DNA from 2 places in the Paraburkholderia sp. SOS3 genome. Region 2 is predicted to be linked to the other one. Evidence: predicted binding sites of a transcription regulator. Region 2 holds the regulator's gene; the other holds the start of a gene.
What was found. Region 2 encodes FNR, which switches genes on or off when oxygen is low (the NO sensors DNR and NnrR bind a similar motif). Its sites were predicted from a motif close to TTGATNNNNATCAA; they were not measured.
Positions count from the first base shown of each region.

Region 1 (15,552 bases), 1.2 Mb from region 2:
ACGCGCGCGACGACTTCGGCGTCGCGGCCCTGGGGTGCGATGATGAGAATCCGCTCTTCCAAGCACTCTTCCTCAGTCGTTCGGCCGCGCACCGAGCAGCGGCTCGCCGCCGCGATAGGACGGCAATCCGGCAAGCACGCCCTCGAAGTCTTTCAATGGCGGCCCGACGCGCAGGCCGCCGGAATCGATACGGAACTCGCGGATCGTGCGTTCATGCGAACTGGTGCGGCTCTTCAGAACCGACAGCGCTGACAGCACCTCGCCCGCGCTCTCGAAGAACCTGAAGACCAGCATCGCATCGCTTAGATAGCTGAGGTCGATATCCGATGCAACGTTGCCAATCAGCCCATGTTGACCGAGCACCATCAGCGTCGTGATGCCCTGCTGGTTCAAATAACTCAACAACTCGTGCATCTGCAACAGCAGATAGCGATGCCCCGGCATCGCCTGCATGTAGGCATTCAGGCTGTCGATGACGACCATTGTGGCGCCCGCCTGCTCGATGGCCTCGCGCACCAGCGAGATAAACTGACCGGGCGACATTTCGGCCGGATCGATCTGCTGCAGCAGCAATTTGCCGCTCTCGATGTATGCGTCGAGTGGCATGTTCAACTGCCTCGACCGCGACATCAGAGTGCCAAGCGTTTCATCGAACAGCATGTATTTGACACACTCCCCACGCTCGAGCGCGCCGAGCGCGCACCGCACCGCCGTCGTGGTCTTGCCCGCGCCGGAAGGGCCGACCAGCAACGTGCTGGTTCCCGGCGCCAGGCCGCCGCCGAGCAGGGCATCCAGTTCGGGCACGCCGGTCGTCTGAGGGTAGGTCCCAAATTCGCGACGGTGCTGAGCCGCGACAAGCCGCGGATAAATCGTGATGCCGCCGGTGTCCAGTTTGAAATCGTGATGTCCGCCCGCGAACTTGACGCCACGCATCTTGACGACGCGCAGACGGCGCTGCTCGACTCCATACTCCTGCACTCTCTGGTCGAGTTCGATCACGCCGTGGGTAATGCTGTGCAACTGCAGGTCGCCGAGCTGCGAGGTTTTATCGTCCAGTAGCCATACTGTGCAACCTTGGGTCGAGAAGAACTGCTTCAACGCGAGTACTTGGCGTCGATATTTCAAGGCATCCTGGGCCAGCAGCCGCAATTCCGAGAGGCTGTCGAACACCAGCCGCCGAGGATGCAGATCGAGCACTTTGCGTTTGACTTCCTCGACGGTCTCGCCGAGTTCGACTTCGGACGGATGCAATATGGACTGCCGGGCCTCCGACGAGAGCCCGTCCTCGCTGACCAGCTCGTGGATATGCAGGCCCTCCAGCGACCAGTGATGGGAGGCCGCCACCGTCTGCAGCTCCGCTGCGGTTTCGGACAGGGTGATGTAGAGGCCCGTCTCTCCGCGCCTCAATCCTTCCAGTAAGAAATGCAGACCCAGCGTAGTTTTTCCGGCACCGGGTACGCCTTCGACGAGGTAGACGCGGTTTTCGATAAGGCCGCCATCGAGTATGTCATCCAGCCCGGCTACGCCGGTGGATATTCGCGCAGGCAGCGGTGCGACTATGCGGTTGGTTTCGGGCATATTTTCGACTCTTGATCTATGCGGGTTCACCAATTGCAAGTTCCGTGCCACTGCGTCTCGGTACGAAATGTGCGCAGCGCCCATCCGGCTCGACGATCGCACATGCAACGACCCAGGACCGTCGCTCATTTAGGCCATCGCCACGACGGCTCGGAGAGGTGCAGGGCGAAGTAATCGGACAGCGCGCTGACCTTCGCGGGCCGCGCGCGTGCCGACGGCGTGACGAAATAGAGCCCGCCCTTTGTCAGAGACCAATCGGTGAGAATCGCTTCGAGGCGGCCATCGGCGAGATATTCCCCGGCAATGAATTCCGGCAGTTCCGCGATCGCAAGGCCGTCGAGCAGTGTGGGCAACAACGCATCGGAGTTCGTCACGCGTAGCGGCCCGGTCGGCATGACCGGCTCGACCTCGCCTGCGTCGTTCGTGAAGTGCCATAGATCGCTGCGCGCACGATATGCATACGACAGACAAGGGCGATCCACCAGTTCACGCGGATGCATAGGCCGTCCCTCGCGCTTCAGATACGCGGGCGACGCCACGACGTATTGCGTCACCGCGCATAGCCGCCTCGCCACCAGCGAAGAATCCGGCAGCGCCGCAATACGCAGCGCCGCGTCGAAACCATCGGCGACCAGATCGACCGAAACGTCTGACAGATGCAGATCGATCGACACCTCGGGATACGCGCGAAAGAAGGCTGGCAGCAGCGGCGCGACCCAGCGCAGGCCGAACGACATCGGTACGGCGAGGCGTACCGTGCCGCGCGGCTGTAGCGACATCTCGCGGGCGACGCTCTCCGCTTCTTCCGCCTGACGATAGATTTCGCCGGCCTTTTCGCAGATCGTCCGGCCGAACTCCGTGAGCGCAAGCTGTCGCGACGTGCGATTGAAGAGGCGCGCGCCTAGCCGGTCTTCGAGACGGGCGACGCCGCGCGACACCGTCGCTACGGACACCCCCATCGTTCGCGCCGCAGCCGCAAACGATCCTTCCTCCGCCACCTTGGCAAACATGGCCAGTCCTTCGAAGTCGGGCAGCTTCGGCATAAAGCCTCATCTTTGCAAATTTGCAACGTTGGATTTCGATTAATTCTATTTCGAACTGACGGGTGCGTCGATATTCTCCTTTCATCGCAGCAAGCAACACGAGACGCCGCGACCCAATCAAGGCATCCAACTATTGATCGAAGGAGCAACACCATGGCACGCACACTCGACGGCAAGACCGCACTTGTCACCGGCGCGACCAGCGGCATCGGTCTCGCGACCGCTCAGCGTTTCGCGGCAGAAGGCGCGCACGTGTACATCACTGGCCGCCGTCAGGCCGAGCTTGATGCCGCAGTCAAGGGCATCCGGGACGCGGGCGGCAACGCGACGGGCGTACGCGTCGACTCGGCGAAACTCAATGAGCTCGATGCGCTGTATGCCCAAATCAAGGAAGAACGGGGCGGACTTGACGTGCTGTTCGCCAATGCCGGTGGCGGTTCGATGCTGCCGCTCGGCAGCATCACGGAGGAACACTACGACGACACGTTTGACCGCAACGTGAAAGGTGTGCTGTTCACCGTGCAGAAGGCGCTTCCGCTGCTCGCCGAAGGCGCATCGGTGATTCTCACGGGCTCGACGGCCGGGAGCGCCGGCACCGCCGCGTTCAGCGTGTATTCGGCTTCGAAGGCCGCGGTACGCGCGTTCGTGCGCAGTTGGATTCTTGACCTCAAGGATCGACAGATCCGCGTGAACACGATTAGTCCGGGCGCGACGCGCACGCCTGGTCTGCTCGAACTTGCGGGCCCCGACGCGGCACAACAGCAAGGCCTCGCCGACTACCTTGCTAGTCAGATTCCGCTGGCGCGCCTTGGTAAGCCGGAGGAAATCGCAAGCGCAGCCTTGTTTCTCGCATCGGACGACGCGAGCTTCGTGAACGGTGCCGAGCTGTTCGTCGACGGTGGCCAGCAGCAGATCTGAGCGCGGCTCAGGCGTGGTTTGGGGACGACGGGCGCGGTGCTGAATGACCGCACCCGCGGATTGGCCCGGAAGAACATCGGGCTTGACTGGTTAGTTCTTCACGCACCTGAAGCCAGCATAGACATACTGATAGCGCGGCTGAAACCAGTTGCGAAACGTCGGCCGCAGCATGCATTGCGCGGTGCGCGGCGAGCCGCCCTTGATTACATAGTGCTGGCCGTCGAAGAAGTTCGCCGAGTAGCCGAGATAGAACGGAAACGCTTCGAAGCCGGGCAGCGGTTCGAATAGCGACTGCGTCCATTCCCATCCGTTGCCGAACATGCCTTCGACGCCGAACCTGCTCACGTTCCCGGGATGCGCGTGTACTGGCTGCGGATCCCAGCTGCGGAAATCGAAGTTGCCGGGCAGCGCGTCGGCCTGTGGCGTGCCTTCGATTGCGCGCTGCCATTGCGCTTCGGTCGGCAGTGCCTTGCCCGTCCATCGAGCATACGCGCTGGCTTCCGCGTGGCTCACATAGACAGGCCAATCGATCGGCAACGGCACTTCGTCGAACATCGTGCGCAAAGTCCAGCCGCTTTTATCGCGCGTCCAGCCCACCGGATGCTCGATGTGCTCCGCTTCTTTCCACGCCCAATCCTTGTCGGACCAGTACGCGCGAGTGCCGTAGCCGCCGGCATCGACAAACTGCAGGAATTCGCCGTTCGTCACCATGTAGCGGTCGATGTCAAACGCGTCGACATCGACGTGCTGTTCGCCGTATTCATTGTCCCAGCCGAATTGGCCGCTCTCGCGCGACATGCCGAGCGTGGCGCGGCCCGCAGGCACGTGAACCATCGTCGTTGCGTGCGCAACCTTGCCGGCAGTGGCCGATTGCGATGCGCGTGCCGGCGCGAGCTTCTGCTCGAGCGGCAACTGATGCAGCATGTACGCGAGCGTTTCCGCGTGCATGAGCCGGTGCTCGATCGCGACCTGCATCAGTTGCGCAGGCGAATTCGTCGAGACGTCGTCTGCGTCGAAGTCGAATTTCGCAAGCGCATGATCGATTTGCGCACGCGCACGCTGCGCGTAATCGCGCACGACGTCGAGCGACGGCCAGTCGGACGGTTGATCGGTCGGGAAACCACCGTCGACCGGATCGATGCCGAACGCGAACAGTTTGTCGAGGTCGGTATCGAACACGGGCAGCGGGAACAGGCGGCCTGCGAACAGGTTGTGGTCGAACGCCTCGAGATGGCCGATATAAAAGACGATGCGGTGACGTTCGCGGATCGGTCTTTCGTACAGATGTTCGGGTTTGACGACGGCGAACAACGCATCCGTCACGCTACGGGCGTCGTGCAGACGTTGAACAAGCGGGTGTTGCAAACGAAGATCGCGATTCATTTCGCCGGGTCTCCTTGCGAAGGGGACGGGTTTAAGACTGTAACGCGTATTCACTTTTCATGTGAAGCGCGTGGGCAAAGTCCCGGCGACGAGCGATTTAACGGTTACAGGTCACGCAGTCCTTCCAGATCGACAATACGAATGAATTTGCCGCGCGCGTCGATCAGACCGCGCTTCTGGAATTTCGACAACGTGCGGCTGACCGTTTCGAGCGTCATGCCGAGGTAACTGCCCATGTCTTCACGCGTCATGCGCAGATTGAATTCGGCCGACGAATAGCCGCGCTGCGCATTGCGCTCCGACACATCGAGCAGAAACGCCGCAACGCGCTCGTCGGCGTTCAACGAGCCGAGCGTGAGCATCTGGCTCGCCTCGCGCACGATCTGCTCGCCCATCAGCTTGTGCAGCCGTTCCTGCAACGCGCCGCTTTCGCGGCACAGGCGCTTGAGGGCCGCATATGGAACGATGCACACGGAACTGTCCTCGAGGGCGATCGCGCTGCACGCATGCGTGTCGCTGCTGACGCCATCGAGTCCAAGCGATTCGCCAGCAAGACGCAGACCCGTCACCTGTTCGCGGCCGTCGCGGTGCGCCATGGTCGTCTTGAGCGAACCGGAGCGCACCGCATACAGGTTCTCGAAGGGAGCGCCGGCTCGATACAGCGGATCGCCGCGGCGCACCGCGCGCGCCTTGCAGATCAGCGCTTCGAGCTTCGGCAGTTCTTCTGCCGACATGCCTTGCGGCATGCACAGATGGCGCATCGCGCATGTGGAGCAGCGCGCGACGTGGCGGGCCGCCGGGATGGCGGGGGCCGACGGGCCCACGGAGCCTGCAGCGTGGACGCGCGTGAGCGGCTGCGCGGCAATCGGAGTAGTGGCGGGTGTCAGCATGGCGAAGGGCGCTGTAAGGAAAGAGTGCCCCATTGTCCCACTGCGTATGCGCGCGACTTCGCGTCAAAATGACGCTCCCCCCGTTGCGCGGGATGCCGCGCGTGTCCGGTTGTGTCTTTACGCCGCGTTTTCATGGCCCGCCGCGGCTGGCACCAGCAGCACCGGCAGCGTGGATTGACGCACGCAGCGCTCCGCAACGCTGCCGAGGATCAGCCGCTGCATGCCGCGGCGCCCGTGCGTGCCCATCACGAGCAGGTCCGCGTGGTAGTCGGCTGCGGCCTTCAGCACGAGCGTCGGCACATCGTCGTTCGGCGATGCCTCGCCCACCGTCACGTCGCCGCTGACATTGCGCGCCTGCATCGCCTGCGTGAGTTCGACGGTCAGTTCCTTGCCCTGCTGGACGAACTGCTTCTGCAGAATGCCCGGATCGTATCCGGGCGCTTCGAAATACATGGGCGTGTTCTCGACGACGTAGTAAGCGCGCAATGTCGCGCCGAACGACGCGGCGAGATGAACCGCAGCTTCGAATGCGCCGCGCGAGGTCTTACTGCCGTCGACTGCTACAAGGATGCGTTTGTACATGGAAGCTCCGCGCAGTAAAGGTGTCGATGGTGCGTCTATTGCCAGGAAAGCTTAATTGATTGGAAGCGCGAGTGTGCGAATTCGCATGATGTCAATCAAATGCTTAGCAAGTTTCGGTATCCGTCGCGGCCGCCGGCAGTGCTTCCTGAGCCGTGTGGCGCTTACGATTCGGACCGGTCCTGCATGCCGGCGGTATTCTTTTTTATCGTGTGGTTCGCGCGAGTTGCCTTACAATTATGCTCCATGATGACAAGCCGCCTGCCATAGATGATCAACGAGCGAAAATCGACGGGCCTACCAGACAAGATATACGGCGACATCCTCAACCGCATTCTCGAGGGCGAATACAAGGAGGGCGAGCGGCTGCCGACCGAGCACGCGCTTGCCGAACGCTTCGAGACCTCCCGGCCCACCGTGCGCGAGGCGCTAGCGCGCTTGCGTGCGGACGGGATCATCGTCACGCGGCATGGTTCGGGCACGACGGTTGCCCGGCGCCCCGATCCGGATGTGCGCCGTTTCGCGCCGCTCGAATCGCTTTCCGATATTCGCCGCTGCTACGACTTTCGCATCGTGACCGAAGCGGGCGCTGCCTCGCTTGCCGCGCAAATGGCCGACGACGGAGACATTGCCGCAATCGAGCATGCGTGGAACGAGCTCGAGCGCGTGATCGAAACGCAGGGGATCGGCGCGAAGGACGACTACGCATTTCATCTTGCGGTCGCACGCGCGTCGAAGAACCAGTTCTTCATCACGATGATGTCGTTCATCGAAGAACAGATCGCTTTCAGCATGAACCTGTCGCGCAACCTTTCTCTCGTGAAAACACTCGAGCGGCAAAGGCTCGTGCAGGCCGAGCATCGCGCGGTACTCGAAGCGATTCGCGCGCACGACGCGAGGGCTGCCGGCGAGGCAATGCGCATGCATCTGATGAACGCGCGCGATCGCATGTTCGGTTCGTGAAGCCGCCGCGGTGTGCTGACCTCCTTTTCCACCTTTCAGGCCGTTTTTGTCGTGCCTTTTTGCGCGCTTGACCGCGTCGTGCCGAAGTGAATTCTCCCCAACCGAAGTCTGTCGTCCTGCCCTTTCGCGATGCTTTGCTGGCCATGCTCGGCATCGGCCTCGTCAATATGCTGGTCGCGCTCGACCAAACGGTGGTCAGTACTGCGTTGCCATCGATCGTCTCCGAACTGCGCGGCTTCGAGTACTACGCATGGATTGCCAGCGCGTATCTGCTCGCGTCGGTCGTCACGGTGCCGGTGTTCGGCCGGCTCGGCGACTATTTCGGCCGCAAGCGCTTCGTGATCGCCGCGGTGATCGTGTTCACGGTCGCTTCGCTGTTGTGCGGCGTCGCGACAAGCATGCCGTTTCTCGTCCTGGCGCGCGGGCTGCAAGGCGTCGGCGGCGGGATGATGGTCGGTACCGCATTCGCGTCGATTCCCGATCTGTTCCCCGATCCGCGCGAGCGCGTGCGCTGGCAGGTCGTGATGGCGGCGGCGTACGGTATCGGTACGGCGGCCGGTCCGTCGCTGGGCGGCTGGATGAGCCAGCATCTCGGCTGGCGTTCGACATTTCTCGTCAATCTGCCGGTCGGCGCGCTCGCGCTCTATTTCATCTGGGCGCATTTGCCGTATTACAAGCGCGAACACGTGGGCGAAGTGCGCATCGACTGGGGTGGCGCGCTGCTCGTCGCACTCGTGCTCGGCGGTCTTCAGACGTTTATCGAGGCCGTGCCGAAAGACGGGTTGACGGGCGCCAACGTGGCGCTTGCCGGCATCGTCGCGATCGGCGCGGCGCTGCTGCTGGCCTGCGAGCGCCGCGCAACGCACCCGATCATCCCGCTCGATCTGTTCAAGGATGCGCAGCTCGTCACGCTGTTCACGCTGTCGGTGTTGTCCGGCTTCGTGATGTTCTCGCTGATCTTTTTCGCGCCGCTGCTGCTGCAAGGCGGTTTCGGGCTGTCGCCGCAACAGGCCGGTCTGCTCGCGACGCCGATCGCCGCGTGCATTGCGATCGGCAGCATGATCAACACGCGCGTCGTCATTCACATGTCGCGGCCGACCATGATTCTTTCGATCGGCTTCGGGCTGCTCGTCGCGGCATCGATCGGGCTCTCGGTCGCGACGCCTGTGACGCCGCATCTGTATCTCGAGCTTTCGATGGCGGCCGTCGGCGTCGGACTCGGCTTTATCCTCAACAATCTGAACGTGTTCGGCCAGGAAATCGCGGGTCGCGAGCGCTTCGGCATCACGACCGCGCTGCTGCAGTCGACGCGGATGGTCGGCGGCATGCTCGGGACGAGCATCGTCGCAACGATCATCAATCGCCGTTATGTGTCGGGTATTGACGACACTTTGCGCGTGCTCGGCGAGCCGGTCGCCGCGAAGTGGCGCCCGACGCTCGGCGATCCGCGCGTTCTCGTCGACGAAAGCTTGCGCGACTCGTTGCTCGTGCAACTAAAACGCGCGGGGCTCGAAGGGCCCGCGTTGCTCGAGGCAGCGCGGCACGTGCTCGTGCAATCGATTCATATCGGCGTCGTGCTGACCGGTTGCGCGGCGTTGGCAGCGGCGCTGCTCGTGCGCAAGATTGCACACATCACCTTCCGGGGACGTGGCCGATAGTCGATAGCCGCTGCAACTCGCATGGGCGAGCGGGCGAAGCACATCGTGCGGGGTAGCCGCAGCGCGCGCATCAGTGCGGGCCGAAGCGCAACCGTAGGCGCGTGTTGAGTCGTCGCAGCAGGCGTGAACACGCCTGTGCGCTTGGTGACCCTCGTCGTCGCGAGCGGCTAGCCGTTAGCCGCTATGCCGCAACCGCCATCTGGCCGAACAGCGCATTGCGCGTTTGCTCGCTGACCGCGATATCGAGCGCTACCGCGCGCTCCACGCCGATCTGCACCGGCGCGCCGAGCCGGCCGATCTCGATGCCCGTTCTGCGCAGCAGGCGCTCGATCGGCGTGGTCGTCACGGTCACGTAACGCGTAATGCCCATCTTGTCGGCAAACGTGACGAGTTCCTTGATCGCGTGCATCGTCACATCGGCAAAGCCGAAGCTTTGCTCCTGGTCGTCGCCGGCCTCGATCGCGAAGCGGCTCAGTTCCCAGATGTGCCGTCCGAGCGGCGCAGCATTGCCGTGCAGAAGCTGCGGGAACGTATCTCGCAGCATGTTCGGGCCTTCGGTTGGCATCAGGCGCCAACAGCCGCGTACGCGGCGTGTCGAGTCCTGAATCAGCATGTAATGCGGTCCCAGGGCGTCGTAGCCGTCGACCTCCATCCCCGCGATGATCGGAATGTCCCATCCCATACGCCCGTGAAACACGCGGGCTCTCAGACGGTACATCTCGTGGAGGTCAGTGTTGTCGAACTCTTTCGGGGTACCAATTCGAATCGCTGCATGCATGATGTTCTCCTCGCCCGGGTCCGTTCCCGTACGCAGAAAAACTTATGCATTCTGGATAGATATTTGCACCTATCCACCTGGATAGGTGTCCGGGTAGTCTCCGCGTCATCAAAATTGAGATGAACATTGCCCAACCCAATGGGGATTACCATGGAACTGCTGGAAAATCATTGGCAAGCCGCCGTGCAAAACCGGACGACGGATGTTTCGTCTGCTGTCGACCGTGTTTTAATCATCGCTTATCGGAAAAAGAGAAAGGAGAGCCAACGGCAGTTTTGGGCTCGTTTCGGGGTTACGCAATCGCGGGGCAGCCGTTTTGAGTCGGGTGCGGAAATTCCCGCGCCGGTGTCGATTCTGCTTGGTCTTTATTTTTCGAAAACGGTCACCGACGGCGATCTTGGCAAAGCCGGCCGGGTAATGTCCGGTGAGGCGCGGGAACTGATCAACCTGGATCAATAAGGCCGAGTTGCGTCGCAATGACGGCCGCGGCGCGCCGCGAGTTCACGCCGAATTTCGCACGGATATTCTTCAGATGGAAGTTCACCACGGCTTCCGAACATCCGAGGATGTGCGAAATTTCCCACGTAGACTTGCCGCGCGCCGTCCATTGCAGGCATTCGCGCTCCCGAGGCGTCAGTTTCGGTAACAGCGCCTGCGCGTGGTTATTCAGGTACGGCTGGCTCGTATCGATCACAAGATCGCGCAGCAAAACGAGATTTGGCAACACCACGTCGATGTGGCGCCAGAATTCGCTCGTCGGGTTGCTGTCGTTCACGAAGCAGATCATTCCTTTTTCCTGCTGCGGGCCGTGAATCGGTAATGTCACGCCCGCGCGCAGGCCATGCAGGCGTGCTTCCTCATACATCGACTGCTGCGGGTTTGTCGAGAACAGGTCAGGTGACCAGATCAGCGGCGATGACTTCGTCACGCAGTGCGTGACAGTGGGGTCGATGTGCGCAAAGCCGTGCGCGTCGTAAAACTGACGCCATGCGGGTGCGTACGTGCTGCGCAGGAAGGAATTCTCCATCCGGATACTTGGACGCGGCACGATCGCGACCAGCACGCGGTTGAACCCCCATCCTTCGGCGAGGCGGGCAAGTTCGGCGAACCACGTGCTGTCGTCGGTTGCGTTGAGCATCGGCGACAACTGCTCAAAATAAGGTAGCGACAAGGCAGTTCTCTCAGGGCGCGGCGAGCCATGCCGCGGGCTCCAGCCGCGCGCGCGATGACCACTGTTTCTGTACTGTATCAATTTAGCATCATTATTCTTCTTTTACTGAAAAAGCGCGATAGCCGAAATAATTGATTCCAAACCTTACGTAAAAATCAGACGTAGCATTCGGAATTGACGAAAATGGTCGCCTTATATGGCGTTTTATCGAAACAGTTTCGGCAATCGCAGCCTAAACTGCGGGCGATAGCGCTCTAATGGACATCCGAAAGCGATTCCAATAATAAGGTTATATCCGTGCGGCAGTGCCGACACCCGTAGCCGAGCTACCGACCTTTCTTCGGATGTTTGCAGACCACTTCGCTACCAGTATGAACCATTGGTTGCGCCGACGAATACGCATTGTCCCTGATATGCGTACATGTTGCAAAGTTGTTTGACAACATCGGGGGTCAGATGTACCGTGGTTCCAGCGCATTTCCGACGCGAGCCGCCATGAACGTTGCCCCGATTCACGAGCTTGAGTTCTCTGCAAGCGTGATGGCGGTGCCGCCACTTGCGCGCCGTGCCGATTTCAGTCTCGACGCCGTAGAGAACGCCAAGCTGATTCGCCATATCGAATCAGGCGGTGTGCGCACGGTGCTTTACGGCGGCAATGCGAATTTTTATCACGTCGCCGTTAGCGAATATCGGGATCTGCTCGATATGCTTGCGGCAAGCGCCGGGCCGCACACGCGCGTGATCCCGGCGCTCGGCGCGGACTACGGCAAGATGCTGGACGAGGCGCGCATTCTCGCGCAAACCTCGTACCGTACGGCGATGGTGTTGCCGTTCTCGGGCTTTACCACGTCGGCAGGCGTCGAAGCAGGGCTTGCGCGTATTGCCGACGTTGCGGGCATACCGCTCACGCTGTACATCAAGAGCGAGGACTATGTCGACGTCGACGCACTCGCGCGTCTCGTGAATCGGGGCACGCTGATTGCGATCAAGTACGCGATCGTGCGGCGCAATCCGGCGCACGATCCATATTTGCGCAGACTACTCGAGCAGGTGGATCGCGTGCGTGTGATTTCGGGCATGGGCGAGCGGCCAGCGCTCGTGCATGTGCAGGAATTCGGACTCGCCGCATGGACCACGGGTTCGGGTTGCATCGCACCGCATGCGGTGACGGCGCTGCTAAACGCGGTGAAGTCGAATCGCGATCGCGAAGCGCGGCGCCTCTATGACGCGTTCATGCCGCTCGAAACCCTGCGCGATGAAATCTCGCTGATCCGCGTGCTGCATGACGCGGTGACGATGTCGAAAATCGCGGACATGGGGCCGATTCTTCCGCTGCTCAGTTCGACGCCGATCGAACATCATGCGAAGATCGATGCTGCGACGCAGGCACTGCTCGCATTCGAACGCCATCTCGCGGTTTCTTCCGCGAGCAACTGAAGGCGCATACCCACTATTTGGTTTTGAGCCGCGCACAACAACTTCAGTGAGCGCTGCGCGGCACACGACAGGAGTTGCAACATGCAGATTACCGGAGACATGCTGATCGGCGGGTCCGCGGTGCGCGGTACCAAAGGCACGCTGCGCGCGTTTGACCCGGCCCGCAACATCGAGATCGAGCCTGAGTTCGGCGCAGGCGGTACGGTGGAAGTGGACCGTGCCTGCGAACTGGCCGCGCTTGCGTTCGATCCGTATCGTCAGGCGCCGCTCGAAAAACGCGCGCGCCTTCTCGAAGCGATCGCGGACAACATCGTCGAGCTCGGCGACACGCTGATCGAACGCGCACAAGCTGAATCGGCGCTGCCGAGAGCGCGCCTCGAAGGCGAACGCGCGCGCACGGTCGGCCAGTTGCGCCTCTTTGCATCGCTCGTGCGCGAGGGCCGCTGGCTCTCGGCGACGATCGATCCCGCGATGCCGGAGCGCAAGCCACTGCCGCGCTCCGATCTGCGTGCACAGAAAATTCCCGTTGGACCCGTTGCAGTGTTCGGCGCGAGCAACTTCCCGCTCGCATTCTCGGTTGCGGGCGGCGACACGGCGTCGGCACTCGCGGCCGGCTGTCCGGTCGTCGTGAAGGCGCATCCGGCGCACCTCGGCACGTCGGAACTCGTGGGCCGCGCGATCCAGAAAGCCGTGGCCGGCAGTGGCTTGCCCGAAGGCGTGTTTTCACTGCTCGTCGGCGCAGGCAATGAGATCGGCGAAGCGCTCGTCGCGCATCCATCGATCAAGTCGGTCGGCTTCACCGGCTCGCGCCGGGGCGGCGTCGCGCTCGTGAATATTGCTTCGAAACGTCGCGAGCCGATTCCGGTGTTCGCCGAGATGAGCAGCGTCAACCCGTTCTTCGTGTTGCCGGGCGCACTGGCAAAGCGTGCTGAGGCAATTGCAAACGGCTTCGTCGATTCGGTAACGCTCGGCGTCGGCCAGTTCTGTACGAACCCGGGTATCGTGCTGTTGCTCGAAGGCCCGAACAAACAGATTTTCATCGATGCCGCCGCCAAGGCACTCGCGCAGAAGGGTGCGCAAAGCATGCTGACTCCCGGCATCGCAAACGCCTATAAAGATGGCGTTTCGCAGCGCCGCGAACTGAATGGCGTGCAAAGCATTGCGCAAGGACAGCAAACCGATGCGACGTGTTCAGCGCTGCCCGTGCTGTTCCAGACGAACGCGATGCAGTTTCTCGCGACCGCGCAGCTCGAAGACGAAATCTTCGGACCGACGTCGCTTATCGTCACGTGTAGCGACATCGACGAAATGATCAAGGTGGCCGAATACATCGAAGGCCAGTTGACCGCGACGCTGCAGATCGAGCCGGAAGACTACGAGCTCGCGCGGCGCCTGCTGCCGACGCTCGAGCGCAAGGCGGGCCGCATTCTCGCGAACGGCTATCCGACGGGCGTCGAAGTGTGCCACGCGATGGTGCACGGCGGGCCGTATCCGGCGACGTCCGATTCGCGCGCGACGTCGGTCGGCGCGATGGCGATCGAACGCTTCCTGCGCCCGGTCTGCTATCAGGATCTGCCTGCCGCGCTGTTGCCCGAGGCGTTGCACGACGAGAACCCGCTGAAGCTGCTGCGCATTCTGAACGGCAAGCCTGCGCTGGCGTAATACGGCGCGACGCGACACGTAGAAGTAGCGAACGTGCCGGGCCAAGGAAGGCCCGGCACGTCAACGTTCGAACCTGTACCAGAACCCCACGACGCGCAACGCGCAACATACCCGCCTCATCGCGCGCCGCAGCGTCCACGACGACCGACCCCGCGATGACCGACAACACCCGCCGCTATCCCGATCCCGCCGTTCGTATTCTCGATCCACGTTTTTCCGCCTTGCGGCTCGCATCCGCATCGGTCGAGTGCCTGTTTCAAGGTGCGCGCTGGTCCGAAGGACCTGTGTGGTTCGGCGACGGGCGTTATCTGCTGTGGAGCGACATCCCGAACAATCGAATTTTGCGCTGGGACGAAGAGACCGGCGCAGTGACGCCGTTCCGCCGTCCGTCGAACAACGCGAACGGCAATACACGCGATCGCGAAGGTCGGCTCGTGACCTGCGAGCACCTGACGCGCCGCGTAACACGCACCGAATACGACGGTTCGATCACGGTGCTTGCAGATCGCTACGAAGGAAAGCGCTTCAATTCGCCGAACGATGTCGTCGTCAAATCGGACGGCTCGATCTGGTTCACCGATCCGAGTTTCGGCATCGACAGCTTCTATGAAGGCGAAAAGCAGGATCCCGAAATGCCGCAGCGCGTGTATCGCGTCGATGGACAGTCCGGTGAAGTCACACTCGTCAACGACGACGTGACCGGTCCGAACGGCCTTGCATTCTCGCCCGACGAATCGGTGCTCTACATCGTCGAATCGCGCGGCGAGCCACGCACGATTCGCGCTTTCGATGTCGTTCAGAACGGCCGCTCGCTCGCGAATAACCGCATACTTATCGATGCAGGGCCGGCCGGTACGCCTGATGGTTTCCGTGTCGATATCAACGGCAATCTTTGGTGCGGCTGGGGCATGGGCACGGACGAACTCGACGGCGTGCGCGTGTTCTCGCCGCAGGGCGAAGCGCTCGGCCATATCGCGTTACCCGAGCGTTGCGCGAACGTTTGTTTCGGTGGCCGACATCGCAACCGGCTTTTCATGGCCGCGAGCCACGGGCTTTACGCGTTGTATGTCAATACGCAGGGCGTCAAAGGCGGCTAAAAGACTGCGACGGATGCCTAACCAATCAGGAGCACGTGTGGCAAAGAGGAAGACACCAGAAGAACTGCGCAGCCATCGCTGGTATGGCGTAAATGACCTGCGTTCGTTCGGCCATCGCTCGCGCACGGCGCAGATGGGCTACGGCCGCGAAGAGTATGCGGGCAAGCCGGTCATCGCGATCCTCAATACGTGGAGCGAGATCAACCCGTGCCATACGCACTTCAGGCAGCGCGTCGAGGAAGTGAAGCGCGGCATCTGGCAGGCCGGCGGCTTTCCGGTCGAACTGCCGGTGCAGACGCTTTCCGAGCCGTTCCAGAAGCCGACGACCATGCTCTACCGCAATTTCCTCGCGATGGAAGTCGAGGAGACGCTGCGCTCGTATCCGGCCGATGGCG
Region 1 is NZ_CP018812.1:692,313-707,864, forward strand. It holds gene BTO02_RS23075 (hybrid sensor histidine kinase/response regulator) at 1-62, opposite strand, end outside; gene BTO02_RS23080 (ATPase domain-containing protein) at 73-1,578, opposite strand; gene BTO02_RS23085 (LysR family transcriptional regulator) at 1,704-2,621, opposite strand; gene BTO02_RS23090 (SDR family NAD(P)-dependent oxidoreductase) at 2,775-3,539, shown strand; gene BTO02_RS23095 (SUMF1/EgtB/PvdO family nonheme iron enzyme) at 3,630-4,922, opposite strand; gene BTO02_RS23100 (helix-turn-helix domain-containing protein) at 5,027-5,683, opposite strand; gene BTO02_RS23105 (universal stress protein) at 5,930-6,394, opposite strand; gene BTO02_RS23110 (FadR/GntR family transcriptional regulator) at 6,665-7,354, shown strand; gene BTO02_RS23115 (MFS transporter) at 7,498-9,012, shown strand; gene BTO02_RS23120 (acyl-homoserine-lactone synthase) at 9,194-9,790, opposite strand; gene BTO02_RS23125 (helix-turn-helix transcriptional regulator) at 9,941-10,249, shown strand; gene BTO02_RS23130 (helix-turn-helix transcriptional regulator) at 10,233-10,937, opposite strand; gene BTO02_RS23135 (dihydrodipicolinate synthase family protein) at 11,457-12,398, shown strand; gene BTO02_RS23140 (aldehyde dehydrogenase (NADP(+))) at 12,480-14,060, shown strand; gene BTO02_RS23145 (SMP-30/gluconolactonase/LRE family protein) at 14,216-15,157, shown strand; gene araD (L-arabinonate dehydratase) at 15,171-15,552, shown strand, end outside.
Region 1: BTO02_RS23105 (universal stress protein) is a predicted target of FNR. The motif match lies at 6,480-6,493, and genes of this name have one in related genera.

Region 2 (15,552 bases):
GAGATCGAGCGGCGCGTTGCCGACAAAGTCCTGATAGCCGGTCATATTGCGCGCGTCGACCGCGTGCTTGAGCACGAGCCGGTGTGCAGGCGCGTCGTACCGGTAAACGCCGTCTTCGAGCACGGCATAGACGTCGATTTCATTGAACGCATGCGCCGAAGGGGCAGTGCGTCCGCCCGTGGCCGGCCGGTTCACGCCGTTTGCGGCCCACAGCAGCGCGCCGAGCGTGGCCGGCAGCAGCGCTTCGTCCGAGAACTCGCGCGTGCTTGCCCGCATCGACAGTGCGCTCATTAGCGGCAGCCCGGCACCGAGGTCCGGCTCGGGCAATTCGATGAAAGCCGGTGCATGGCTTCGCGGGACCACGGGGCGAGCGGCGGGCGAAGGCTCGTAAGTCAGCAGTTGCATATCTGTCATTTCAGGCTCCGAAGGATGGAGGCCAGCGCACGATTCGGCGCGGTGCCGCTTTCCACGATAAACATCGTGGCGGCGCGCAGCTTGACTTCAGTCAAGCTGGTCGCGCGGTGCGTGGCGCGACCAGTGCACGATGAGCGCGAGCGCGCCGGCCATGCCGCCCAGATGCGCGAAATGGGCGATGCCCGGCGCGCTGCCCGATAGTCCGAGGACGAGTTCGAGGGCCGCGTAGCCGGTTGCGAACATCCAGGCGGGCATCGGGATCGGCGGAAACAGCAATACGACGCGCTGCTTCGGAAACAGCAGCGCGTACGCGAGCAGCACACCGAATACGCCAGCCGATGCGCCGACCGTCGGATGGGCGCGTGCGGGCGCGAGCCATGCGATCGCCGTTTGCGTGAGTCCGCCCGCGAGCACGCTGGCGCCGTATAGCGCGCCGGTTCTTGCCGCGCCCAAGGTGCGCTCGATCGGGCGCCCGAACAGATAGAGCCCCCACATGTTGAAGACGAGATGCGTGAGACTGGCGTGCAGCGTGCTGTATGTGACGAGCTGCCAGACATGAAATGCGGCGCCGCCGTCCGTGCGCGGCGGCCACAGTGCGAACTGCTCGACGAGCCGGGAATCGCCTGCCGCTTCGAGCAGGAATACGAACGCGTTCAACGCGATCAGGGTCAAGGTCATGATGAAAGAGCGTCGGCACGCGCGAGGCGCGCGATTCCTCAAGGTACCGTCGGATTCGCGCCCGGCTTTGACCTGTGTCAGATGACGGCGCACGGCCTGTGCAATGCTCGTCTTCATCGGAATTCCCGATCTGGAACGAGGAGCGTGCGATGAAATCGGACAGGCAACTGAAACAGGAAGTGGAAGACGAACTCGAGTGGGACCCCGCCGTCACGGCGACCGACATCGGCGTCGAAGTGAGCGGCCGCGTGGTCACCTTGTCGGGGCATCCGCTCAGTTACGCGGAGAAGCTCGCAGCGGAAAAGGCCGCGCATCGCGTCGCGGGCGTCAAGGGCGTGGTCGTCGAAATGCAGGTGCGCCTGCCGCAAAGCGACACGCGCAGCGACGCCGATATCGCGGAAGCGGTCCGCTCGATTTTGCACTGGACCGTCTGCGTGCCCGACGAAGCCGTCAAGGTGCAGGTCGAACGCGGGTGGGTCACCTTGAGCGGCACGGTCGACTGGGCTTACCAGAGCCATGTGGCGCTGCGCTCGATTTCGCATATGCGCGGCGTTCTCGGCGTATCGAACCAGATCGAGGTGCGTGGCGACGTCGACGGCGGCGACGTCGCGTCGAAGATTCGCGAAGCGATGCAGCGGCACGCCCAGCGCGAAGCGAACCACATCGATATCGCGGTGCACGATGGCACCGTGACGCTTACCGGCAAGGTCGATTCGTACGCGGAACGCGCGGTCATGCGCGGCGCCGCATGGAGCGCGCCGGGCGTACGCGCCGTGGTCGACGAATTGCGGATCGAATGAGTTCAACGCTAGAGGAGAGTTCAGATGACTTTGACTGGCAATGCACACGAGGCCGAATGGTCGGTGGACGTCGTGACGTCCCCCGCCGAGGTCGGCGGATACCGGTGCGATATCCACGTCTCACACGAATCGGCGCATGGCGCATTCGCGCACGACTTCCAGCATAGTTCCGTCTTCGTGACCGAACGCGAGGCTCTGCTCGAGGGTCTGCGCGAGGGTATGACGTGGATCGAACTGAAGACGTCGGGCGCGCTGCACGTCTGACGTGCGCTTTTCAGTTTTCAGAGCGGTTGAAGGCACGCCGTTCCGGTTCCGCGTTCCGGTTCCGGTTTCTTCGAACGGCGTCAGCCTGAGTTCGATCGAAGACGGTGCCTCCCGAGGCACCGTCTTCGATTTGCAGCATTGCGGTTCGCAACTGCCGTTCGCTCGTTCCTAAAGCCCCAGATCGCCGGTCGCCAGCAGCGCGGCCGCGCAGACGGCGAGCGCAATCAGCCCGGCGAGTATCGCCATTTCGTAAGGCCGGAAGAGCCGCGCATGCTGTTCGCGGCGCGCCCAGCCATAGACGATCGCGCCCGGTGCGTACAGCAGCGCGCTCAGCAGCAGATACTTGAGCCCGGCCGCATACAGCAGCCAGCAGCAGTACAAGGCCGCGCCCGCGGCAATCAGCGTGTCGCGGTGCCGGGCCGATGCGTCGGCCGCGCCATAGCCTTCGCCGCGCCATGCGATCACGCACGCGTAGACGGCGGAAAACAGATACGGCACGAGGATCATCGACGTCGCGAGCGAGATCAGCGCGAGATACGTCGCATTCGAAAGCAGGGCGACGATGAGAAACAGCTGCACCAGCCCGTTCGTGACCCACAGCGCGCTGGCGGGCACGCCATGCGCGTTTTCGCGAGCGAGACGCCTGGGCATCACGCCTTCCGAGGCGGGCGTGAACAGCGTTTCCGCCGCGAGCAGCGTCCACGCGAGCAGCGCACCGCCTACCGACACGAGCAGACCGAGATTGATCAGTACAGCGCCCCACGTGCCGACTACCTTGGCCAGGACGCCCGCCATCGACGGATTTTTCATGGCGGCGAGTTCGGGCTGCCCGACCACGCCGAGCGACAGCAGCGATACGCCCATCAGCAGCGCCAGCACGACGACAAAGCCGAGCACGGTTGCGCGGCCGATGTCCTCGCGCGTTTTCGCGCGCGCGGAAAGCACGCTCGCGCCTTCGATGCCGATAAAAACCCAGACGGTGACGAGCATCGTGCTTTTCACCTGCTCGAGCACGCCGGGCAGTTTCGCGTTGCCCCAGAAGTCGGTGCGAAACTGCAAGCCGTGGAATGCCGCGGCGACCACCACGATAAAGAGCAGCAGCGGGACGATCTTGGCAGCCGTCGCGAGCCCGTTCAGGATCGCCGCGCTGCGGATGCCGCGCAGGATCATCGCGTGCATGATCCATAACGCGATCGACGCACCGGCAATCGCCGCCGGTGTGTTGCCCTCGCCGAAGATCGGGAAGAAGTAGCCGAGCGTGCCGAATACGATCACGAGATAGCCGACGTTGCCGATCCACGCGCTGACCCAGTAACCCCACGCGGAATTGAAGCCGACGAATTCGCCGGCGCTTGCGCGCGCGTAGGCATAAATGCCGTTGTCGAGCTGCGGCGCGCGCGTCGCGAGACGCTGATAGCAGAGCGCGAGCAACAGCATGCCGGCGCCGGTGATGAGCCAGCCGATCAGCACCGCGCCGGCGCCCGCGCCGGCCGCCATGTTCTGCGGCAACGAGAAAATGCCGCTGCCGATCATCGATCCGATGACGACAGCGCTCAGCAGCGAAAGAGGCAGTTTGTGCGGCGGGGCTGCGCTGCCCGCCGCTTGCGCCGGCGCGCTCGATGGCGGCTGGCCGAGATGCCCTGCGGGATTGCTCATGATGAAGCTCCCTGGTGGATGGAGTCTTCATTAGGTCATGCGATCCGGCCGGCGGTCTTGATACAGGTCATTGTCCGCGGTTGCGGCCCTCTGGCATGCAGTCGAAGCTGCACAAGCCTGTGCAGCGTTTTGAGCACCGCGTCGCTTGCAAGCGGCGTCGCGTTCACGCTCCCGACGCGGCGCGGTCCTACAGACCGTCGGTCATGACCGAACCGGGGATGCGCGAAGCGGTCGGCGCACTGAGGCGACCGGCCATATCGGGTTCGCCGCAGTGCGAGAGGATCGACGCGCGCGCGCGTTCGCGCAGACGCGCGGTCGAGGCGAAATCGGTGCCATCAGGCGCGATCGGCGGCAGCACGGTAACGGCAATCGCGCCTTGACGCGGAATCCACTCGCCGTCGCGCATCGCGAGGCGCGAACCGCGTAAGGCAATCGGCACGACCGGGTATCCGGTCACGCATGCGCAGCGGAAGGCGCCGAGATGGAACGCGCGCAAGCCCGCTTCATGCGTAAACGTCCCTTCAGGAAAGAACAGCAGACGTGCGCCGGCCTTCGCGTAGTCGATCAGGCGTGTTTCGTCGGCGAGGCTGCCGGCGTAGACGCCGCGCTCGACGAAACGCGCACCGATCGCGCGCAGCAGCGGACCGGCGAACGGCTTGCGCGACAGTTCGCGTTTGGTCACGAAGCCGACCGGCGACGGCAAGCTCGCCACCAGCGCGACGACGTCGAGATAACTCGTATGGTTCGATACGATCACCACCTGCGAGGCACGCAGCGCGTCGGGATCGCCTTCGACCGTGACGCGCAAGCCTGCCGCGCGCAGAAACAGGCGGCACCCGCGCGCGAGGATGCGCCAGTTGCGCGCCTCGTCGCGGCGAAACGCAATGCCGGCGAACACGCCCGTCGCAATCGCGGCGAAGGCGCTCCAGCAGACAGTCCCGCGTGCGACGTGCCGCACCTGGTCCATCGCGCGATGCGTGAGCGCCGCGCAACCGGGGCGTATCGCGTCGGCGAACTGCCGCCAGAACGCACGCGGCGCCAGCGCATGCGCACCGCTTTCGAAACGCTCGAGTGTCGCCGCGTGCCGGATCTTGCCGCCCGGCGTGCGGATGATGCTGCGCGGCCGCACCAGTGCCACCTGCTCCGCCGGCGCGCCGAACAGCGTGATAGCCGCCGCATTGATGCGCGCTTTCAGATGACTGCGCGCATCGGTGTCGATGGCGGGCAGCGTCGTTTCCGCGATGATGACGACGCGCTCGGTGCCGTTGCGTTTGTCGACGCCTGCGCAGACGGCGACGCCGCCATGCACGACGCCCGGTATGCGGCCGATCGTGTCTTCGAGTTCGTAGGGAAAGTAATGGCGCCCGCTGCGAATGATCATGTCCTTCACGCGTCCCGTCACGAACAGCTCGCCGTCGGCGACGTAACCGAGGTCGCCCGTATCGAGCCATCCGTCATCGAAAAGCGCCTCGGTCTGCGGCGCATTGCGCCAGTAGCCGCGCGTGGCCGACGTGCCGCGGAATTCGATCCTGCCGACGTGCCTTTGCGCAAGTTCCTCGCCATCGTTGCCGACGATGCGCAGTTCGGTTCCGTCGAGCGGAAACCCGCACCCGACCGTTTCGACGAAGTCGTCGCCATTCAATGCCGCTAACGCAAGCCCCGATTCGTGAAGCGCCGTGCGCACGATACGGTCGACGCGCAGGCCGCGCGAGGGCGGCGGAAACGTCAGGCCAAGCGTATTTTCCGCAAGTCCGTAGACGGGCGTGATTGCATTGGGCGCGAGTCCATAGGCGGCGAATTGCGCGGCGAACGCGCGCATCGTTTGCGGATTGACGGGTTCGGCGCCGCAAAAGGCAAAGCGCAGCGACGACAGATCCACCCCGTACAGATCGCGTTCGGCGAGGCGGTGTGCGCAACGCTCATACGCGAAGTTCGGTGCCGCCGTAATGCTGCCGCGATGGCGGCCGATCGCGCGCAACCAGTCGGCTGGCCGCGCGAGAAAGGCGAGCGGCGACATCACGACGAGCGGGAATCCGTAATAAAGCGGCGCGAGCCACGCGCCGATCAGTCCCATGTCGTGGTACAGCGGCAGCCAGCTGACGAGCACGTCCCGTTCGGTGACGCGCATCCGCTCGCCCATTGCGCGAATGTTCGCGAGCAGGTTCCGGTGGCTCAGGATCACGCCTTTCGGCGCGCCGGTGCTGCCCGACGTGTACTGGAACAACGCAATGTCGTCGGCGTGCGCTGCAAGCGGCGCCGGCATCGGCTGTGGCGCGATCTTTTGCGGCGTCAACACGTGGCGCAGCGTCGGCGCCTGAATCGCGAGCAGCCGGGCGATGAGGCTGACTTCGCCGGCGGCGATCAGCGCTTTTGCGCGAGCATTGGCGAGGATCGCGATATTGCGGCGCAGATGATCTTCGAGTTCGCTGCGATGGGCGGGCGGATAGAGCGGTACGGGAATCGCGTTGCAGAAGAGCAGGGCGGTAAAGCAGACGAAGTAGTCGAGCCCCGTCGGCAGCATCAGCGCGACGCTGTCGCCGGCCTCGATACCGAGCGCGCGCAAGCCGCCTGCGGCAAGCAAGGCCTGGCGGTACAGCGCGCCGATGCTGACCGGCGTTTCGCGGGCGGCTTCGTCGACGATCACGAGATGCGTACGGTCCGGATGACGCATGGCGTGCCATCGAATCACGTCGGACCACGTGGCAGCCGCGTGCGGCGCATCGATGCGTTCGTCCGCGAACGGGGCGAACGCCGCATCCGCCGGCGTGCTGACTGACGGAGGTGCCGACACCTCGGGCGCGCCGGCGAGCGCGCCAAGCACATCGGCTGGCGTTCTCGCCGAAGCGAATGCGTCGACCGGCAGATGCGTGCCGAAAGCCGCTTCGATCCGGGTCAGCAGTTCCGCGCGGACGAGGCTGTCGAAACCGAGATCCCGTTCGAACTGCGTGTCGAGCGTCACCTGAACGGGTGAGCCGTGCGGCGCCGCCGCATCGCCATTGGCCTCGCCTGCGCGCGATTCGTCGGCGAGCGTGCGGACGATGTCGAGCAGTGTTGTCCGTGCGTCCGCGGTCCGGGTCGAACGGGGCTCGTCGAGCGTGGTCATAGGTTCCTCCGCCATGGCTTGCCGGCAATGGATCGAACGCGGCCATGCCATGACTTGTGTCCACTGTGGCTCGCCTGCGCCAATGCGCCTATTCGACACGGTCTCCGCCGGCGGCCCTTGACGTACGTCAAGCGCGCCCGGATGTGTCGGCGCGTCGTCAGCCGATTGACACACGTCAAGGCCCGCGTCAACGATCGGACCATGATGAAACGCAGCAGATGCCCGCCAGGACGCCAGAACGGCGCCGATTGCGTGAATGGCAACGTGCTACGTTGGGAGGAGCATCATGGGCATCGGCATGCAGATCGTGTATCTCGGCTTTGCCGGCTCGCGTGAACTCGAGGGTGAAGCGGGGGCGCAGCTCGTGCGCCTCGAGCGCTACAGCAATCTGCTGTCGGGCTGCCATCTTGCGATCGAGGCATTGCGTGCGCGCAGCAGCCACCCGGTCTACGATGTGCGCCTCGATCTGCTGCTGCAAACATCGGGCTTCAAGCCGCTCGAGCACTGTTCCGATGAAGTTCCGCGCCTCGCGCTGCAGCGTGCGTTCGATCTGGCCGAGCGCGAACTTGCCACGCTCGCGGGGCGCGCGACGGCGCGCGCGCACTAGAATCCGCGCCCTGGAACCTGCGCGCTGGAATCCGTGCACCAGAACGCGCACTAGAATCCGATAGGCGCTTGCATGAGGCGGCGCTTCGCGCCGACGCCTCTTCGAAAAACGACGCGCCGATGGCAACCGCGGTTTTGCCGCCGGCGCTGCGGCAGAAGGACATTACATCTGGTCATCCGCGAATACGCCGTGCTCGGGCGCCGAACCGGTGCTGTCGAGGCATTGCACATGCCACCGTCCGACGATCGGCGCGTGATGGGCGTGGCGGTACCACAGCGCGCGGCCGCTTTCTCCTTCGAATGGTCCTTGCGCATCCGACAGATCGAGCTTTTCGAGCACGCATAGCGCGTGTCCCGTATGTTGCCCGTCGATGCGCGTATCGGAACCCGAGATTTCGAACTCGCCCCATTGCGGCAGATCGATGACGGCGTGGCCTTCGCGCGACCATTTGCGCGCCGCCAGGTCGAGCCACAGAAGGGCGTAGACCGAAGGGTCCGCGCAGTCGAAGGTGTCGAGATGTACGGTGATTCGCATGGCTCTTCCCGGTGTGGAGTGTCTTCCCGCAGCGGCAAAACGCAGATTCAGGCGCGGCCAGCAAGTCACTGGCTCATGACCCACTCGATAAGCGTATGCGCGTCCTGGGCGGACAGCGGCGGGCCGCCGCGCTCGGCGGAAACCGGCATCGGCATGTCGCCCCAATGCGCACGGCCGCCGGCACGCAGCTTCTGTTCGAGCATTCGGATCGCGTCAGGGTTGTCGCGATAGCGCTCGGCGATCTGATGAAACGCCGGTGCGAGAAAAGGGGCGTCCGACGTGTGGCAAAACATGCAGTGTTGCTGATCGACGAGCTCCGTGGGCTCGACGCGCTGCGCATGCGCCGTGCCGCATACGGCGAAGCCCGACACGGCGAGGCAGGCTGCGATCAGGCGCGAATGTAATGCTGGCATAGTCGTGGGCTCCTTTTCGCCACCACTTTAAAGAAAGCCGCCATAGCGCCGTTGACGCACATCAAGTGCCGATTGCAGGAGCGCAACGTCGGGAGAGCCCGCTTGGCGCAGGCATGTGCTCAAACGCGCGACAGTCCCTCGAGATCGACGATGCGAATCTGCCTGCCGCGCGTATCGACGAGCCGTTCGCGCTGGAACTTCGAGAACATGCGGCTGACCGTTTCGAGTTTCATGCCGAGATAACAGCCGATCTCTTCGCGTGTCATGCGCAGATTGAACTCGGACTGCGAATAGCCGAGCGCCTTGAAACGCTTCGACAGATTCAGCAGGAACGCTGCCACGCGCTGTTCCGCGGTCATCGTGCCGAGCAGCATCATCAGCGACGATTCGCGCACGATCTCGCCGCTCATCATCCGGTGCACGTGATGCTGCATCGCGCGTATTTCGCGGCAGACGGCTTCGAGCTGCATGAACGGAATCACGCAGACGACGCTGTCCTCGAGCGCGATCGCATCGCAATTGTGGCGACTCGTGCATACGCCATCGAGGCCGAGCGCTTCGCCCGCGATCTGGAAGCCCGTGACCTGTTCGCGACCGTCGCGATGCATGACGATGGTCTTGAACGAGCCGACGCGCACCGCGTAAATGCTCTGGAACGCGTCGCCGGCGCGGTACAGCGCCTCGCCGCGATGCACGGGGCGCGTCGTGCAGATCACCGCATCGAGTTGCGCGAGCTCCGCGGCGGAGAGGCCAGGAGGCATGCAGACCGAGCGCATCGAGCAGCCCGAGCAGCGCACGGCGCTCCGCTTGCCGGATTCGGCGCCCGGCGACGGATCGACCGGATGAATACGATGGAAGGCATGTGTCGGTCCGGCGGACGGCGCAGCCTGTTCGGCGAAGGCGAATGACATGATCGGCTCCTCGTTACTCAATGGCGCGCGAGCGGCGCGCTAACGAAAGGTCTCGGATGGTGTGGCACGCTGCGTCGAACTCGGCAGTCTTGTCGAAAAAGTAATGCGCACCGGCTTTGCTGCACGCGGCACGGAACGCCGGTCCCGAATGGTTCGTCAGCGCGATCATCACGATGTCGGGCAGACTTTTCGCGAGCGCTGAAATCAGTTCGATGCCGCTGCCTGCCGAAAGCCGCAGGTCGATGACCGCGACATCGGGACGGCACGCGCGAATCGCTTCGAGCGCCGTTTCGCTGTCTTCGGCTTCGCCGACAATCTGCACGCCGGCCAGCAGTTCGAGCAGTTGCGCGATATTGCGTCTGACGCTCGCCGCATCTTCGACGAGGAACACTTTGAGGGGGGCGCGGTGCACATCGGTATCCATGCACCGCAGTATCGTCGCTGCTATCTCAAAAAAGAATCGGCGACGGTGGAAGTTCGAGTAGGGCGCTGCGGTTTTGTGTAGGCGGTTTCCTACACGGAGGGAGTCGAAACGGAACAGCTGCGTGTGGAGCGGGTCTCGCGCGTCAGGCTTCGTCCTGGTCGTCGAACAGCTGATGGCGCATGGCGTAACGCACGAGCGCGGCTTCGTGCGGCATCTGCATCTTTTCGAGGATGCGCATTTTGTATGTGCTGATGGTCTTCGAACTCACGCACAGCGCCTGCGCGATTTCGGTAATCGTCTGCCCAGCGGCGATGCGCCGGAACACGTCGAATTCGCGATCGGACAGCCGTTGGTGCGGCAATGTGTCCGCCGGCTCGTTCAGGCTTTGCGCGAACCGCTCGGCCATCGCAAGGCTCACATAGACGCCGCCCGACGCGATTTTCGCCAAGGCGCCGACGAGTTCCGCACTGGCGCTTTCCTTCGTCAGGTAGCCGGACGCACCGGCCTTGAACGCGCGCACGGCGTATTGCTGTTCGGCATGCATCGTCAGCACGAGGATGCGCAGCTCCGGCTTTTCTTCCCTGATCTGCTTGATGAGCTCGAGGCCGTTGCGGCCCGGCATCGAGAGGTCGAGCACGAGAATCTGCGCCGGCGTCTTGCGGATCAGGGCGATGGTCGTGATGCTGTCGCATGCTTCGCCGGCGACCTCGAAGCCGCTTGCGCTCTGCAGGATGTGGCGCAATCCGTCGCGCACCATCGCGTGATCGTCGGCAATCAGAACCCGGGTCATAGGAGCGTCTCTTCCTGTTGTACGGCGCGTAACGGAAAGGAAACGGTAAGGATAAAGCCCTTGTCCTTCGCTGTCTCGATAGTAACCGTTCCGTCAAGCATGCGTGCGCGCTCGCGCACGCCGATGAGGCCGAAAGTCCTGCTCAGCTCCGCTTGCTGCTGCGTGCCGGGCCAGCGGGGCGGCTCGCCCGCGCCCCGCCCGTCGTCGATGACCTGCAGCGTGCAGAGGCCCTCGTCGGTCGCGAGGCGCAAGCGGACATTCGTCGCGTCGGCGTGGCGCGCGACGTTGTTCAGCGCTTCCTGAACGATGCGGAAAATCGCGGTGGCCGCCTCGCGCGTGAAATTCGTCTGCTCCGCGTGGATATGCTGCTCGACCGGGATGCCGTATCGCTGATTGAAGTCGCGCGCGAGCCAGTCGATCGCCGGCAGCAGGCCCAGGTCGTCGAGCATGACCGGGCGCAGGTCCGCGGCGATGCGGCGCAGCGATGCAACGGTGGAATCGATGAGCTTGCGCATGCCGGCAAGCAGCTGCAGCGCTTCGCCGGCGGCGGCCTGCGCGCCGGCCGGCTGGCCCGTTTGCGCGGGGGCGAGCGCCTGCTCGGCCGACGACAGATCCATTTTCAGCGCGCTCAGCTGTTGGCCAAGGTCGTCGTGGAGCTCGCGCGCAATGCGCATCTTTTCTTCTTCGCGCACCTGCTGGAGATTGGCGGACAGGTCGCGCAACTCCTCGCGCGACTGCTTGAGCGCGTTTTCGGCGTACACGCGTTCCGTGACGTCGCGCAAGACGACCGTGTAGAGCTTGCCCATCCGGTCGCGGACCTGCGAGATCGACGCCTCGAGCGGGAATTCTTCGCCGTTTGCGCGGATGCCGCTCAGCACGCGCTGCCGGCCCATTTGCCGTGTCGATACGCCGGTTACGCCGAACTGCTCGACATGGCCTGCGTGCGCCGCGCGGTAGCGTGCCGGAATGAAGCGATCGAGCGTCGTGCCGATCGCTTCCATGGCCGATACGCCAAACACGCGTTCCGCCATCGGGTTGAAGATGACGATGCGCTGCGTGTCGTCGATCGTGATGATCGCATCGGACGAGGCCTGCACGACGTTCATCATGCGGGCCTCGTTGAGCACGGCGTCGCCCACGCGCGCGGGACTGCTCGCATGCAACGAAATCCAGTAGCACGCGAGCGCCGCGAGCACGGTCGCGGCAAGTCCCGCGACAAGCACGATGGCGACCGGGCCGGCCGCGCCTGCGTCGGCCATGCCCGCGTCGGCGGAGAATGCGAGCGTCAGCATCGCGCCGCCGAATGAAACCGGTCTCGTCGCTGCGAATGCGCCGCGCGCGCCCGGCGCGTCTTCGTCGCCGCGTGCTGCGGAGTACACCGTCTGCGGCGGCGATCCGATCGCAAGCGACATGTCGAGGCCGCGTTCGGAAATGCCGGCGGGCTCGAACAGGCGGCCGGGATCGATCGATGCGAGCAGGAAGCCTGAGACAGTCGCTGCGGACGCTGCTGCCGGATCGCCGGCATGCTGCGTGCGAACCGGCAGCACGAGGAACAGCGCGTTGCCGCGCTCGCCTTGGTCAGCGCTGGCATACGGCGCAGCGGGCGCGGTCAGCACAACCTGTCCCGATTGCGCCGCGTCGCGCAGCGCGGCATGTACCGCGGGGTCGGCATAGGAGTTGCCTTCCGGCGGGCCGTCGGCGGGCGCGGACGACGCGGGGTCGCGCGGCGCCTGCGCATCGGCGATCGTGTCGGCGGGCACATATTCGAATGCGCGCACGGGCGTCGCCGCACGGCCGGGATCGAGCGTGTCGGCGAATTCGCGCGACACCTGCCGCGGGGCGCGCGGCGACGCTTCGACGACTTCGCGCGCCGTTGCGAGCCAGAGCGCGCTTGTCTGCAGTTCGTTGCGCACGGTCGTCGTGATGCGCTCGATGCGCCGCTCGAAGCGCGCCTGCGCCGACTGACGCAGTTCGTGCATGACGGCTCGCGCGACCGCGAAGGTTGCCATCAGACCGATCACGACGACGAGCGCGCAGACAATGGCCGGTTTCGCCAAGGGCCGTTCGCGTCTGACCCAGCGGCGCACTTTCATGGGCGAATTCCCCTGATTGTCCGTTGCCATCGACAACGCCTCCAATAGATGTGCCGACTCGATGGGCCAACCCGTGGCCCAACCCGTGGCCCAACCCGTGGCCCAAACAGCGGGCCAACCCGTGGGCTAACCCGCGAGCCAACCCGCGAGCTAACCCGCGAGCCAACCCGACTCACCAGGCCGACGTGCCGGCTCGCCGCGTCCATTGCGCACGGCAACGCTTGCGCCCGTGCATCGCGCTGCGCGGCATTGTCGCGCAGCGACTGCTACGCGTGATTGTGCACGCTTGTTCGCGACGCGCCAATTCGTGCCGTCCCCGAGCCTGCCGGCCTCCATGGCATCGCGTATTGCCCGTTTTTGCGGCCGGCCAGTCAACACGGCAAGCGTTGATCGGCATCAAGGGCGCACGCCGCGGCGCCGTCAAACTGGCCACACGGCATCGCGAGGACGAGGCCGCGACGCACAGCGGGCTTATGCCCGACGGAGGAGCCATGTACAAGAGGATATTGCTCGCGCTCGACGCCAGCCGGTGTTCGCGGCGCGCGCTCGACGAGGCCATTTCGCTCGCGCGCGTTTCGGGCGCGGTGGTCGAAGCGGTGAGCGTGGTGTCGCACGGCATGAAACTCGTCGATGTCGACTCGGGCTTCGTCGACGAATACCAGACGGAGACCGCTTCATACAAGCAGGCGTCGGTCGCGCTCGAGGAGGCGGCAGCGCGGTTTAGCCGCGAGGGCGTGACAGGAACGGTGCGCATGATCGATTCGTGCGGGGTGGAAGTGTCGAGCCTGATCGCGCTCGCGGCCGACGAGGCCGACGCCGAACTCATCGTGATGGGCACGCATGGCAGGCGCGGCGTGAAACGCCTGCTGCTCGGCAGTGTGGCCGAAGCCGTCGTGCGGACTGCGAACCAGCCCGTATTGCTCGTGCGCGCGCCGGCTGCGGCGGCCTGACGTCAATGCGACATCAGCACCGGCACCGTCATCGATTCGAGCACGGTCCGCGTCGAGCCGCCGAGCACGCGCTCCTGCGCGCGCGAGTGGCCGTACGCGCCCATCACGAGCAGATCCGCGTGCAGGTCGGCGACGCGGTTCAACAGCGTCGTGCCGGCGCTGATGGCCGCGATGTGCGGCGTCGTCGAGAACGATGCCTGTATCTGGTGGCGTTCGAGAAAAGCGGCGACGTCGATGGGGGGCAGTCGGCCGTCGTCGCGCTGGCGGCCGACCGTTTCGATCGTCACGAAACGCGCGCGCCGGATCAGCGGCAGCGCGTCGGTCAGGGCGCGGGCCGCTTCGCGGCTTGCGTCCCATGCGATCACGACGTTTTCGCCGAGGGTCTTCACCTGACCCGCGTACGGCAGGATCAGCGCGGGCCGTCCTGACGTCATCAGCACGTCTTCGATGAAATGGCGCGCGATGTAGTTCGACGGTTCGTGCGGGTCCAACTGGCCGAGCACGATCAGATCGGCGTGGCGCGCACTGAGCACGGCGGCCGCGACTGCCGGACCGGGCGGCGCGCGCCATTCGAAGCTGCACGCCGCGCGTTGCGCGGCGTCGATGAAGGCCGCTTGCGCCTGCTCGCGGCGCTCGGCATATTGCGTCTCGAGCATATCGAGCCGCACGCTGTCGCTCGGGCGGCACAGCGGCTGGAAGATCTCCCTGCATACGGTGTAAAGCCCGATCAGGTGCGCGTTGTACCGGCGGGCGAGATCGAGCGCGACCGTGGTGCGCGCCGTGCAGTGCGGGCTGTCGTCGAGGTGTACGAGCAAGGTCTTGTAGCTCATGACAGTTCCTTTTCGTTTTCGGCGCCGTGGCGCGCCGGTTCGTTCGCGTCCGGCACGCCCGCCTGCGCTGGAATCAGCAGCACCGGGCAGGTCGCGTTGCGCAGCACGCGCTCGGCCACGCTGCCCAGCACGAGCCGCCGGAAACCGCGCCTGCCGTGCGTGCCCATCACGATCAGATCGGCGCCGCACTCGATGGCCGTGCGCTGGATGCGATACGCGACGTCTTCGGCCGGCGCAGTCGCTTCCACCACGCGCGCACGGCCCTTGACGCCGGCTTTCTCCATCCGGCCGCGCGCCACGTCGATCACGCGCTTGCCTTCCTCGCAGTACGCATCGCGCACGACGACGGGGTCGAAGCCGGGCGTATCGAATGCGATCAGCGGCACATCGATCACGTAGACAGGGTGCAGCAATGCGTGGCTTTCCTGCGCAAGCCGCAACGCGAAACCGAGCGCGCGCATCGACGTCTCGCTGCCGTCGAGCGCAACCAGGATATTCGAATACATGAGGCTTCCTCCTCTGTGGAACGCGCGGCGCCGGCCTGGCGCGCCGCTTTTTATCTCGACATCAGCACCGGCAGCGTCATCGATCGGAGGACGGTGCGCGTGACGCCGCCCATCACGGCCTCCTGCCAGCGCGCGTGTCCGTACGCGCCCATCACGAGCAGGTCGCAGCCGCGATCGTGTGCGCAGGACAGCAGCGCGTCGCCGGCGCGCGCGCCGGTCGGCGCCTCGAGTTCGAGCACGTCGACCACCGCGTCATGACGCGCGAGCGTGAGCGCGATATCGGCGCCCGGGATGCGATCGCCCGGCAATTCGTCGGCCGCGCCGTGCACGGTGACCACGGTGTTCTGCTTCGCACGCGCGAGAAACGGCACGGCGTCGAAGGCGGCGCGAGCCGCTTCGCGACCGCCGTTCCAGGCGATCAGAATCCGGCTGCCGATGCTCGGGAATACGCCCGCGTAGGGCACGAGCAATACAGGCCGCCCTGCGGTCATCACGAGGTGTTCGGCGAAGTGATCGTCGATGTACGACTCCGGATCGTTCGGGTCGCTCTGCCCGGCGATCACGAGATCGGCCAGACGT
Region 2 is NZ_CP018812.1:1,920,477-1,936,028, forward strand. It holds gene BTO02_RS28680 (SagB/ThcOx family dehydrogenase) at 1-414, opposite strand, end outside; gene BTO02_RS28685 (rhomboid family intramembrane serine protease) at 502-1,092, opposite strand; gene BTO02_RS28690 (BON domain-containing protein) at 1,242-1,892, shown strand; gene BTO02_RS28695 (UDP-glucose 4-epimerase) at 1,917-2,156, shown strand; gene arcD (arginine-ornithine antiporter) at 2,325-3,812, opposite strand; gene BTO02_RS28705 (AMP-binding protein) at 4,000-6,915, opposite strand; gene BTO02_RS28710 (hypothetical protein) at 7,202-7,522, shown strand; gene BTO02_RS28715 (DUF3564 domain-containing protein) at 7,685-8,056, opposite strand; gene BTO02_RS28720 (c-type cytochrome) at 8,122-8,469, opposite strand; gene fnr (fumarate/nitrate reduction transcriptional regulator Fnr) at 8,589-9,380, opposite strand; gene BTO02_RS28730 (response regulator) at 9,394-9,804, opposite strand; gene BTO02_RS28735 (response regulator) at 9,947-10,594, opposite strand; gene BTO02_RS28740 (PAS domain S-box protein) at 10,591-12,717, opposite strand; gene BTO02_RS28745 (universal stress protein) at 13,179-13,637, shown strand; gene BTO02_RS28750 (universal stress protein) at 13,640-14,467, opposite strand; gene BTO02_RS28755 (universal stress protein) at 14,464-14,973, opposite strand; gene BTO02_RS28760 (universal stress protein) at 15,024-15,552, opposite strand, start outside.